3 regions of the Lysinibacillus sp. FSL M8-0337 genome follow, and region 2 is predicted to be linked to each of the others. Evidence: riboswitches for the same ligand, from Rfam matches in the RefSeq annotation. Region 2 holds a riboswitch; each other region holds the start of a gene.
The links. A riboswitch is a leader RNA that binds a small molecule or an ion and turns the genes downstream of it on or off. The one in region 2 is predicted to bind S-adenosylmethionine.
Positions count from the first base shown of each region.

Region 1: it holds a riboswitch for S-adenosylmethionine, as region 2 does, so the genes downstream of both, MKY08_RS01665 (O-acetylhomoserine aminocarboxypropyltransferase/cysteine synthase family protein) here and metK (methionine adenosyltransferase) in region 2, are expected to answer to the same signal.
Region 3: it holds a riboswitch for S-adenosylmethionine, as region 2 does, so the genes downstream of both, MKY08_RS17835 (methionine ABC transporter ATP-binding protein) here and metK (methionine adenosyltransferase) in region 2, are expected to answer to the same signal.

Region 1 covers NZ_CP151996.1:346,598-350,886, reverse strand. Annotated here, with positions in the region: gene MKY08_RS01675 (homoserine dehydrogenase) at 1-198, opposite strand, end outside; gene MKY08_RS01670 (hypothetical protein) at 608-994, opposite strand; gene MKY08_RS01665 (O-acetylhomoserine aminocarboxypropyltransferase/cysteine synthase family protein) at 1,392-2,693, opposite strand; SAM riboswitch class I at 2,807-2,920, opposite strand; gene MKY08_RS01660 (glycerol-3-phosphate acyltransferase) at 3,076-3,705, shown strand; gene MKY08_RS01655 (acetyl-CoA hydrolase/transferase family protein) at 3,766-4,289, opposite strand, start outside.
Region 2 covers NZ_CP151996.1:3,470,366-3,474,654, reverse strand. Annotated here, with positions in the region: gene MKY08_RS16740 (prolyl oligopeptidase family serine peptidase) at 1-25, shown strand, start outside; gene pckA (phosphoenolpyruvate carboxykinase (ATP)) at 102-1,688, opposite strand; SAM riboswitch class I at 1,891-2,009, shown strand; gene metK (methionine adenosyltransferase) at 2,267-3,463, shown strand; gene MKY08_RS16725 (gamma carbonic anhydrase family protein) at 3,819-4,289, opposite strand, start outside.
Region 3 covers NZ_CP151996.1:3,648,039-3,652,327, reverse strand. Annotated here, with positions in the region: gene MKY08_RS17855 (arsenate reductase family protein) at 120-473, shown strand; gene gcvH (glycine cleavage system protein GcvH) at 555-935, shown strand; gene MKY08_RS17845 (hypothetical protein) at 1,134-1,475, shown strand; gene MKY08_RS17840 (thioredoxin family protein) at 1,490-1,801, shown strand; SAM riboswitch class I at 1,858-1,962, shown strand; gene MKY08_RS17835 (methionine ABC transporter ATP-binding protein) at 2,046-3,074, shown strand; gene MKY08_RS17830 (methionine ABC transporter permease) at 3,064-3,732, shown strand; gene MKY08_RS17825 (MetQ/NlpA family ABC transporter substrate-binding protein) at 3,800-4,289, shown strand, end outside.

The DNA.
Region 1 (4,289 bases), 1.4 Mb from region 2:
CACTTCATCCATACTCGTTGTCATTAAATGTGCTGTGCCCGGAACACGTTCACGACTAGCATCCGTTACTAATATTTTTGCTACTTCTAACTCAATGCCTAATTTATGTTTTAGCTCTTCACGCTTTTCATTTAAAATATGATAAATTCCTTGACCTACAGTTCCAAATCCTAAGATCGCTGCCTTTATAGTTGCCATACTTGATTCCCTCCAACGTACATTTCTCCAGTTTTCTCTCTATATAAAGTTTGTGCCTACAAGCACATATTCAAATAATTCAAAATTTAACCTAAAGAAAATTGTAACGCAAATAAATCCATTGCACAAGAAAAATCTTTCTAGGATGGACATTTGTTTTCTCTAGGCGTGCAAAAGAAATCGGTTTCATTGCCTTTATTATACGTTTTTTTAATAAATCTATAATTTTTGAACAAATATTGACGATTCTTTTATAAAAAAAAATGCCTTTCTTCTATTATATATGTACGAAGATACTACTTATAGAATGGCTGTCTTGAAAAGTCGAAACAAATTCAAAAAAACTTAGCACAACAAAAAGCTCATTCCCTATAGCAGTAGAGAATGAGCTAAAAAATATAAGGGAAAGTTAACTTGCTAGTAAAAATAATCGATAACGATATTGTGCTAAAGCTGATTGTACTAGTTTGATTTCTTCCTGTGTAAAGTTCGGTATGGCATATGTGCGCTCGATTAGTTGAAATGACCCGTATTGTAAGTAATACTCTGTCGCAGGTAGCGTAATATGGTTTGTACCATGAACTTTATACTCTTCAAAAACTTCTTTTACTGTATAGCCTTCTTCTTTAGCATATACGATTTCTTCAAAAGCACTATGTCCAAAAGTTTGTTGCCATTTTGATTCAACTGTCGAAAGTAAGTATTGAATGGCCATATTATTTACAAAATGATGGCTTTCATTTAATTCATATATAAGATAAGCAGTTACATTTTGTGCACGATAAATATTTCCCATTGTTAACACTCCTTTTTCGATCAGTTATGGAAAGCGAGAGTAGCTACTGGCTAGGTAGCTACCCCCTTTCATATATATATTCAAAAGTGGGGGAGCACTTATGAAAACAAATTAGCTGTTTTCGCCTAATGAATGGCGGTGAAAGTTTAGTAACATCATCACTTTGTTCAAGGTTGGTAGCCTTTCGAACGTTTTACTTAATCCCTAGTATACAGCATGGTTTTAACCAAGTCAACAATGCTTATAAAATTACTAGGTATTATTTATAAAAAATTTCAGAAAACTCACCGAATGAGGTAAGGATGAATGTCGCAACGTTATACGCATTACCAAATGAGGCATTTCGAATGAGAAAATACGTAAACGCTACAACATAAATCATTGGCTATCTTAATAGTTATGCTTCTACTTTTTGTTCAGTTGTTGTTACTTGTGCAATAGCTTGTTCTAAATCTGCAATAATATCCTCAATTGCCTCTAAACCAATTGATAAGCGAATGAGCGACTCGGAAACACCAGTTTGGATTAATTCCTCAGCAGATAATTGTTGATGAGTTGTAGACGCTGGGTGAATAATTAGTGATTTTGCATCGCCTACATTTGCTACGTGTGAAAATAATTTTACGCTGTCTATTAATTGACGGCCTGCTTCTCGTCCACCTTTAATGCCAAATGTAAGCACTGAACCGAAGCCATTTTTCAAATATTTCTTCGCTAAATCATGTGTAGCAAAATCTTCTAATCCATTATAGTTTACATACTCCACAGATGGGTGGTTACGTAAATATTCTGCAACTGCTAAGGCATTTTCATTATGTTTAGGAATTCGCAAATGGAGCGTTTCTAAACCTTGTAATAAGTTAAATGCAGCATCTGCACTTAATGTTGGTCCAAAATCACGTAGTAATTGCACGCGCAGTTTTGTGGCAAATGCAGCCGCTGCAGTATCAATACCGTATCGTAATCCGTGATAAGATGCGTCAGGTTCTGTAAATCCTGGGAATCTACCTTGAGTCCAATCAAATTTCCCTGCATCCACAACTACACCGCCTAAAGTTGTACCGTGTCCGCCAATCCATTTTGTCGCTGAGTGAACGACGATATCTGCACCGAAGTCGATTGGTGTTGAGCCATATGGTGAAGCAAAAGTGCTATCAATAATTAAAGGTAAACCGTTGTCATGTGCAATTGTAGCTACTGCCTCTACATCTAGCACTTTTAAGCTTGGGTTTCCGTAAATTTCAGCGAACACTGCTTTTGTCTTTTCATTAATGGCAGATCGGAAATTCTCAGGATTTGTTTCATCTACGAAAATTGTTTTAATACCGTAGTTTGGTAGTGTATTTGCTAATAAGTTATATGTTCCTCCGTATAAAGAACTTGCTGCTACGATTTCATCCCCTGCTCCTGCAAGATTTAAAATTGAAAATGCGATAGCTGCTGCACCTGATGAAAGTGCTACTGCTGCTGTACCGCCCTCCAATAAAGCGACGCGTTTTTCAAAAACATCTACAGTTGGATTTGTAATACGTGTATAAATATTGCCCGCTTCTTCTAAAGCGAAAAGACGTTGCGCATGAGCAGTGTCTTTAAATACGAAAGCTGTTGAACGGTACACCGGTACAGTTCGGGAGCCTGTCACTGGGTCTGGCTCTTGGCCACCGTGTAATAGTAAAGTTTCTGGTTTAAAATTCGACATGTTTTCTTCCTCCTAAATGGGTTTTACGATGGTACCGGAGATGAGGAGGATTTATGTGAGAAAACAAAAACCCCCTTCAGTTAAGAAGAGGGTTGCGGTTGCAAGTTTTCCTCCCCTTATCTGCCAGATCCAAGTAAGAATCTGTAGGAATTAGCACCTTAGCAAGTTCGTCACTCACTGGTTGCCGGGCATCATAGGGCCTATCCCTCCGCCGCTCTTGATAAGAGTATGTGATTCAATTTCCATCGTTGTTACACAGTATAAACATAGACTTTTTTTCTGTCAACAGTAAAATTTATTTTTTTCTGAAACTTCTGTCTGCTCCTTTACGTAATAAGAACACATACACTATATAAAAATATAGTTTGAAAGGAGTATTTTTATGGTAAAAGCCATGATTATTTTTATTATTATTGGTTATCTAATCGGCTGTATTCATGGCTCTAAAGTGGCACAGTTTCTTTCTGGAGTAGATTTAAAAAAGACTGGCCATGGCAATGCGGGTGCCTCAAACGCAACGCTTTCTCTTGGATGGAAATACGGCATATTAGTAGCACTTATAGATATAGGTAAAGGAGTTGCTGCCGTGCTATGCGCACTTTACTACTTTTCCTCCAATGCTTCACAATTTACTGAAGTACAAATGTGGTTATTAACCTATGCAATAGCTGCTAGTGTAATACTAGGTCATAACTTCCCGTTCCATATGGGCTTCAAAGGCGGGAAAGGAACTGCATCAATCATAGGCATATTGCTCGCTATTGATTGGAAAATTGCATTATTTGCACTTATGTTATTTGTCATTTTATCTTTAACAACAAATTATTTAATCATTGGTGTGCTTGTATTTTATATTGTTTTTTGTACAGCAACTTACTTATGGATACCTGGGGTTGGACCAACAATGATTTCAATTGTTCTTTTTGGTATCGCGCTCATGTTGCATATTGAAAATATTAAACGGCTTATCCAAGGGACAGAGCCTAAAGTAACATCTGCCTTTAAAAAATAAATTTAAACAAATCAAAGCCTTGAGAGACAACAAACAAACTCTCAAGGCTTTTTTATATCATTATTTTGCAAATGATGGATCTTGCATTGTACCGTTCTTAGCTAAATTGACATGCCAAGAAAGCGCTTTTTCTAAAATATGTGGTGTATGGTGTCCGCCTGTTGCCTCGTTCGCTTCGTTAAAGTACGCCCATAATTGATCCTTATAATCTGGATGCGCACAGTTTTCAATAATACGACCTACACGCTCTTTCGGTGCTAAACCACGCAAGTCTGCAACACCTTGTTCTGTGACAATAATATCTACATCATGTTCTGTATGGTCTACATGCGAAACCATTGGTACGATACTAGAAATTTTACCGCCTTTTGCATACGATTTCGTCACAAAAATACCTAACCGGGCATTACGAGCAAAATCACCAGAACCACCAATCCCATTCATCATTCGTGTGCCAGAAACATGAGTTGAATTTACATTCCCATAAATATCTAGCTCAAGCGCTGTATTTACAGAAATTAAACCGAGTCGACGGATAATTTCCGGATGATTAGAAATTTCCTGTGGACGTAATACTAATTTAT
Region 2 (4,289 bases):
ATGCGAGTGGATGAAGAAACAGTGAAAATTGTTTGAGTGCCTGGCACTAAAAAAAGACACTAAAAAAAGGGAACGAATACATCGTTCCCTTTTTGTATGCATTATTTTAATGGACCACCAAGTTTAGTGATTGCTTCAGAAACATTTGAGAATTTCTTGAAGTTGTCGTTGAATAGACCAGCAAGTTCAGCAGCTTTCACATCGTAAGCAGCTTTGTCTGACCAAGCATCGCGTGGGTTCAGTACTTCTGATGGTACACCTTCAACTGCTGTAGGGATGTTTAAGCCAAATACAGCGTCTTGAATTGTTTCAACATTGTTTAGTTTTCCGTCGATAGCAGCACGTACCATTGAACGAGTATAAGAAAGCTTCATACGGCTACCTGTACCATATTCGCCACCAGTCCAACCAGTGTTTACAAGGAATACTTGTGCGCCATGCTCATCGATTTTTTGACCTAACATTTCTGCATACACAGTTGCTGGAAGTGGAAGGAATGGAGAACCGAAACATGTAGAGAATACTGGTTCTGGCTCTGTTACACCACGTTCAGTACCTGCAAGTTTAGATGTGAAACCACTTAGGAAGTGATACATTGCTTGTTCTTTTGTTAATTTACTGATTGGAGGTAAAACACCAAATGCATCAGCAGTTAAGAAGACGATTGTTTTTGGGTGACCTGCAACAGATGGATCAACGATATTTTCGATATATTGGATTGGATAAGCAACACGTGTATTTTCTGTTAATGAACCATCATCGTAATCGCAAACACGAGTTTCAGGATCTACAGCTACGTTCTCTAGTACAGAACCGAAGCGGATTGCGTTGTAGATTTCAGGTTCTTTTTCAGCAGAAAGGTTAATTGTTTTTGCGTAGCAACCGCCCTCAATGTTAAATACGCCGTTGTCAGACCAACCGTGCTCATCGTCACCGATTAATTTGCGGTCAGGATCAGCCGATAAAGTCGTTTTACCAGTACCAGATAAACCGAAGAATAATGCTACATCACCAGCTTCTCCAACGTTTGCTGAACAGTGCATTGATAGGATACCTTGTTGCGGTAATAGGTAGTTCATAATACCGAAAATCGATTTTTTAATTTCACCAGCATATTCAGTACCACCGATTAGGATGATTTTCTTTTCAAGTGATACAATGATGAATGTTTCAGAAGCTGTACCATCAACAGCTGGATCTGCTTTAAAGTTAGGAGCTGAAATAATTGTGAAATCAGCAACGTGAGAAGCTAATTCTTCTTCAGTTGGACGGATAAATAATTGATGGGCGAAAAGATTGTGCCAAGCATATTCATTGATTACTTGAATACTTAATTGTGAATCTTTGTCAGCACCAGCAAAACCTTTAAATACAAATAATTCGTCACGTTCTTTTAAGTATTTAACTACTTTTACATATAAGTTATCGAACACTTCAGAAGAAATTGGTTGGTTTACTTTACCCCAGTCAATTTTATCTTTTGTGCTTTCTTCTTCTACCGTATATTTATCTTTAGGTGAACGACCAGTGTATTTGCCAGTTTCTGCACGAACTGCGCCATCTACTGTTAACATTGCCTCACCACGAGATGTAGCTTTTTCAGCTAATTGTGGTACTGAAAGTTGAACGTTAATGTTCCCGCCGTTTAATAATTCCTTCAGTTCGTTTGCAATTTCTACTGAATTCATCGATTAAATACCATCCTTTTTTATAGTATTCCCTTGAGTTTGAGGGAGTTTTTCTTAATTTCAAAAATAGTATAACACAATTGCTTTAATAATCTATACTAATTCAAAAATTATTTTCGAGTTTTAAATACTTTTCAACAAAACGACATAAAATAATTGACATTGTTCTACCTTTTCCGTAAGATGAGGAATTGAACGGATACTCTTATCCCGAGCTGGTGGAGGGTCAGGCCCTGTGAAACCCGGCAACCTGCATGAACTATTTCACGACATGCGTTGGTGCCAACCTGATGCAAGGGGATACCCCTTGAACGATAAGAGTGAAAGGTTACGCAGTCATTATTCCTTTCCTCATGTTAAGTACACGTGAGAAAAGGATTTTTTTTATTTTTAAAATGAATGTAAAGGTAAGTATGTGCAATTCTTTCCTTATTATAATGACGGATCTTTCGAAATCCTCATGTTAAAAGCAACAACGGCTTGAGAGTTCAATCCTTTAGGAGCGGACTTGACATGGGTAATGAGTACCGTATTAATTTCGCAAATACTATTTGTAAGAGTAATAGGAGGAAAACCAAATGACAAACCGTCGATTGTTTACATCAGAGAGTGTAACAGAAGGACATCCAGATAAAATTTGTGATCAAATCTCGGATGCTATTTTAGATGCCATTTTAACAGAAGATCCTAATGCCCGTGTAGCGTGTGAAACAACAGTCACAACAGGCTTAGTATTAGTAGCAGGAGAAATTACTACTTCTACTTATGTAGATATTAAAGGCATTGTGCGTGATACAGTAGCAGAAATCGGCTATACACGAGGCAAGTATGGCTTTGATGCTGAAAACTTAGCTGTACTAGTCGCAATCGGAGAGCAATCACCTGATATTGCCCAAGGTGTAGACCAAGCATTAGAAGCACGTGAAGGTTCAATGACAGATGCGGATATTGAAGCGATTGGTGCAGGTGACCAAGGATTAATGTTCGGTTATGCATGTAATGAAACACCTGAATTAATGCCTTTACCAATTAGTTTAGCGCATAAATTGGCTCGTCGTTTAACAGAAGTACGTAAATCAGGTGAATTAGCATATTTACGTCCAGATGGTAAAACGCAAGTAACAATTGAGTATGATGAAAACAATGTCCCTGTTCGTGTTGATACGATCGTTATTTCAACTCAGCATGATGAAGAAGCAACACTTGAACAAATTCAAGCAGATTTAAAAGCATTAGTAATTGCTCCAGTAGTTCCTAGTGAGTTATTAGATGCACAGACTAAATACTTCATCAACCCAACTGGTCGTTTTGTTATTGGTGGTCCAAAAGGAGATGCTGGACTTACTGGTCGTAAAATCATCGTTGATACATACGGTGGTTATGCACGTCATGGTGGTGGTGCATTCTCTGGTAAGGATGCTACGAAAGTGGACCGTTCAGCAGCCTATGCAGCTCGTTATGTAGCGAAAAATATTGTTGCAGCTGGTTTAGCAGAACGTGCAGAAGTACAGCTTGCTTATGCTATCGGTGTAGCGCAGCCGGTATCGATTGCCGTTGATACGTTTGGTACAGGACGAGTAAGTGAAAGTGAAATCGTAAAATGGGTTCGCGAACTTTTCGATCTACGTCCAGCAGGCATCATTAAAATGCTTGATTTACGTCGTCCAATTTATAAACAAACGGCTGCATACGGTCACTTTGGCCGGACAGATTTAAATGTACCTTGGGAAAATACGGACAAGGCAGATGCACTAAGAGAAAAAGCGAGTTTATAATTTGTTTTATCAAGAACATTCGATTTGGTAATGAACAAACGTAAATGTTTTATTGAAAGGGGCTAGCTAGTGGCCCCTTTTTATCTTGCCTTTCGCATTTCTTCTTACTGCTACTAGGTCGGGGAGAAATGCACCTTCTATTTAAATTGTGAAGGCAACTAGTGCTCTCTAATCAAGTGAAAGACTTAAGCGCACTTTACGTAAGTGATTGAAAAAATTCGCTTTCTTCCCGTACGTCTAGCATACAAGATGTACTGTAGGCGGTTGGAAGAAAATTGCGAATTTATTTCATAAAGAGTTGTTTCGTATTTAAACACCTACAACTATGGGGCAATGTGCCCGAATTGAGCAACCATTATTTTTGAAGAGATTTGTAATATTGTCCTTTTTCCGCGTATTCTCTAACGATACGTTCCATATCTTCTTTATCTTCAGCATTTAATTCACGTACAACTTTCGCTGGACGTCCTAATGCTAAACAATTGGGAGGTATGACTTTACCTGGAGGGACAAGACTACCCGCACCGATAAATGCACCTTCTCCTATCTCTGCCCCATCTAACACAATTGATCCCATACCAATTAAGGCATTTTTTCGAATTGTACAGCTATGTAAGGTTACTTGGTGTCCAACTGTTACTTCATCTTCGATTATTAATGGATATTTTGGACTTTGATGTAGACAACAAAGATCTTGGATGCTTACTCGTTTACCAATAATTGTAGGGGATACATCGCCTCGAATCACTGTATTAAACCATATTGTTGTCTCTGCTCCAATCGTTACGTCTCCAGTAACGGTTGCATAGTCAGCAATAAAAACTGA
Region 3 (4,289 bases), 180 kb from region 2:
CCGAAACAATTCTGAAATCCACTGGTGTCAGGCACTCAAACAATTATAATTGTTTCATTTTGGCACATACTAGTTATGATGGTATACTACAGAAAATGATAGTAGAGGAGCCTACAAATATGATTCAATTTATCCATTATCCTAAATGTACAACTTGTAAAAAAGCACAGAAGTGGTTAAACGACAATGGCGTTTCATACGAAGAGGTACACATCGTTGAACAAGCACCTACGAAAGAACAATTAAAGCAATATTGGCAAGCGAGCGGGTTACCACTGAAGAAGTTTTTTAACACTTCTGGCATGAAATACCGTGAACTTGGATTGAAGGATAAATTGGCGGAAATGCCGGAAGATGAGCAACTTACACTGCTTGCGTCAGATGGTATGCTAATGAAACGACCAATCGTGACAGATGGAAAAAAAGTAACGTTAGGTTTTAAAGAAACAGAATTTGAGCAAGCTTGGAAATAACTGCTTTTATCCTTGTTTTTATGATAGAAGTATGGCACACTGATAGTGAATATATTACATATTTATGGAGGGGTTTTTGGCATGAGCACACCTAAAGACTTACGTTACTCTGAAGAACACGAATGGGTAAAATTAGAAGATGGTAAAGTACGTATCGGTATTTCTCACTTCGCACAATCAGAACTAGGAGATATCGTTTTCGTTGAGCTTCCACAAGTTGGCGATGAAATTAAAACAGATGATCCATTCGGAAGTGTAGAATCAGTAAAAACTGTTTCTGAACTTTACGCACCAATTTCAGGTACTGTAGTTGAAGTAAATGCAGACTTAGAAGATAGCCCAGAATTCGTAAATGAATCACCATATGAAAAAGCATGGATGATCGTTGTAGAGCCTGCTGATGCATCAGAGATTGAAAACCTTATGACAGCTGAGCAATACGAAAAATTGATTGCAGAATAAACAAGCCTGTAATAGAAAAACGTCGGAAAATTTGCCGGCGTTTTTTATTATATCATGCTACAGTTTTTCGGCGCATCATAGGAATTGCTAGCTCAATAAGTTATCATGGAAACGCCAGAAATTGCGATGCAATAGTATGAAATTCGGTTATTCAAATGGTATGCTGTAGTAGATAACTGTCTAAATGGGGGTGGCGTTATGTTCGAAGGGAAATGTTTAATCGTGGAAGGCCGTTCGGATAAGCTTCAAATTGAACCTATTCTGAGTGAAGATGTTACAATCCTTTGTACAAATGGTACAATTGGTGTGCATCAATTAGAAGAATTACTCGACCCATATGAGGGCTGTGAGCTCTATACATTTTTTGATGCGGATACATCGGGCGATAAACTACGAGCATTAATGGATAGACATTATCCAGAGGCTGAGCATTTACGGACAATGCCAACATATAAAGAAGTAGAAACAACACCGAGGAAAGTGCTAGCGACGATTTTATTGCGCGCACATTTTTCAATCCATAATGAATATATTTTGTAAGGTTGCGTGAAATCATGGAAGAATGGTCAAAAGAGCAGTGGGAAACGGCTGTAAAGTCTGGAGACAAAACTGCCTTTTATTTATATACACCGATGTGCGGAACTTGTGCCGTTGCATCCAAAATGATGAATATCATTGAACAGTTACTACCAGAGGTAAAAATAGGCAAGGCAAACATCAATTTTCTAGAACAAATAGCTTTTGATTTTCAAATTGAAAGTGTACCTTGTTTACTCGTTAGCGATGGTGGAAAGGTTATTGATAAGATTTATGCCTTTCAATCCGTACCATTTTTATACGAATTGTTAAAAAAACCAATTGACTGAACTTTGCTAGCGTGGTAAAGTAACAAATATATTAAAAAACTATTAAATATATCGAACTCTTATAAAGAGCGGCGGAGGGAAGTGCCCTATGAAGCCCGGCAACCATCACATTTGTGAAAAGGTGCCAAATCACCCAAAGATTTATCTTTGAAAGATGAGAGAACGGTTTAGCGTATAAAGTACGTGACCCCTTCTACTTGTCTTGAGAGAAGGGGTTTTCTATATGAGAAAAGGAGTATTCGCTATGATACAGCTTCAAAATATTACGAAGAAATACAAAACCGCAAATGGCGAATTGACTGCTGTCAAAGATGTAAATCTTTCGATTAACAAAGGTGAAATTTTTGGCATTATCGGCTACAGTGGTGCTGGTAAAAGTACGATGATTCGTTTATTAAACGGTTTAGAAAAACCTACGACAGGTACAGTGAAGGTCAACAACCAAGAATTTTCATCTATTAAGGGGCAAAAGCTCCGTGATGCTAGACAAAAGGTAAGTATGATTTTCCAACATTTTAACTTACTTTGGTCTCGAACAGTGGCAGAAAACATTGCCTTTCCACTAGAAATTGCAGGTGTTTCTAAGCGTGAGCGAGAAGCACGTGTGAAAGAACTAATTGCACTCGTTGGCTTAGAAGGTCGCGAAAAAGCGTACCCATCACAGCTATCAGGTGGTCAAAAGCAACGGGTTGGTATAGCGCGAGCACTTGCCAATAATCCTGAAGTATTGTTATGTGACGAAGCTACATCTGCACTTGATCCAGAAACTACAGATGCAATTCTCGATTTACTTGTTGATATTAATGAACGATTAGGCTTAACCATTGTGTTAATTACGCATGAAATGCATGTTATTCGCAAAATTTGTCATCGCGTGGCGGTGATGGAGGCTGGAGAAATTGTAGAACGCGGAGAAGTATTGCAAGTGTTCCAAGCACCTCAAGCGGCTATTACAAAAAAATTCGTCTCTCAAATTACTGATACGAAGGAAACGCAAGAGACTGTTGCACAGCTTAGAGCAAATTATCCTACAGGACAACTGGTTAAACTTGTCTTTGTAGGAGAAAAAACCGAGCAACCCGTAATATCGCATTTAGTGAAGCAGTTTGATGTAGAAATTAGTATTGTTCATGGTAATATCTCACAAACTAAAAACGGCGCATACGGCACACTTGTTGTGCAAATTGATGGCTCAGAGACAAATGTAGCAGCTGCATTAAATTATTTGAATACAGTTGAAGTACAAACGGAGGTGATTGCAAATGCTAACTAGTCTCTTTCCGAATGTCGACTGGGAAAAAATGTGGTCTGCCACATACGAAACACTTTATATGACCACTATTTCAACGGTCATCACATTCATACTTGGTTTAGCCATTGGTATTATCCTCTTTTTAACGAGCCCAAACCAATTATGGGCAAATAAAATCGTTAACTTTTTAACGGGGTCGATCGTCAATATATTCCGTTCGATACCATTTATCGTGTTAATTATTTTACTAATACCGTTTACAAAGTTTTTACTTGGGACAATCCGTGGAGCAGATGCAGCTTTACCAGCACTTATTATTGGTGCAGCACCATTCTATGCCCGAATGGTATTAATTGCACTACGAGAAATTGATAAGGGCGTTATAGAAGCAGCTCGCTCAATGGGTGCTAAAACGTCCACAATTATATGGAAAGTACTAATTCCAGAATCATTACCAGCACTTATTTCTGGGATTACGGTAACGGCTGTTGCCCTTGTTGGCTATACGGCGATGGCTGGTATTATTGGTGCTGGCGGTCTAGGAAACTTAGCCTTTTTAGATGGCTTCCAACGTAATCGCCAAGATGTGACATTAATGGCAACTATTTTGATCTTAGTAGTCGTATTTATCATCCAATGGATTGGCGATATGATTACTTCGAAAACAGACAAACGTTAAAAAGGTTATACCGGTTATTTACCGCTAACATATTATGGTTTGAACAAAATAAAGGGAGTGTAGACAAATGAAGAAGTTATTAGCAGGATTATTTTTATCAGTACTTGTACTAGCTTTAGCAGCTTGTGGTGCTGGTAACAAAGATGAAGCAGGCTCTGGAGATAAGGCAGACGACAGTGCAAAAACTGAAGAAAAAGTAACATTAAAAATAGGTGCTTCTAACACACCTCACGCAGTTATTTTAGAAAAAGCAAAACCGATTTTAGCTAAAGAAGGCATTGACTTAGAAATCGAAACATACCAAGATTATGTATTACCAAACCAAGATTTAGATTCAGGAACAATCGATGCAAACTATTTCCAACATATCCCTTATTTAAATTTACAAATTAAAGATAATGGCTATGACTTTGTAAATGCTGGCGGTGTACATATCGAGCCAATCGGTATTTACTCTAAAAAATATAAAACTCTTGAAGACCTTCCGAAAGGTGCAACAATCTTATTATCTAATTCTGTTTCAGACCATGGTCGTATGCTGTCATTATTAGAAGCGA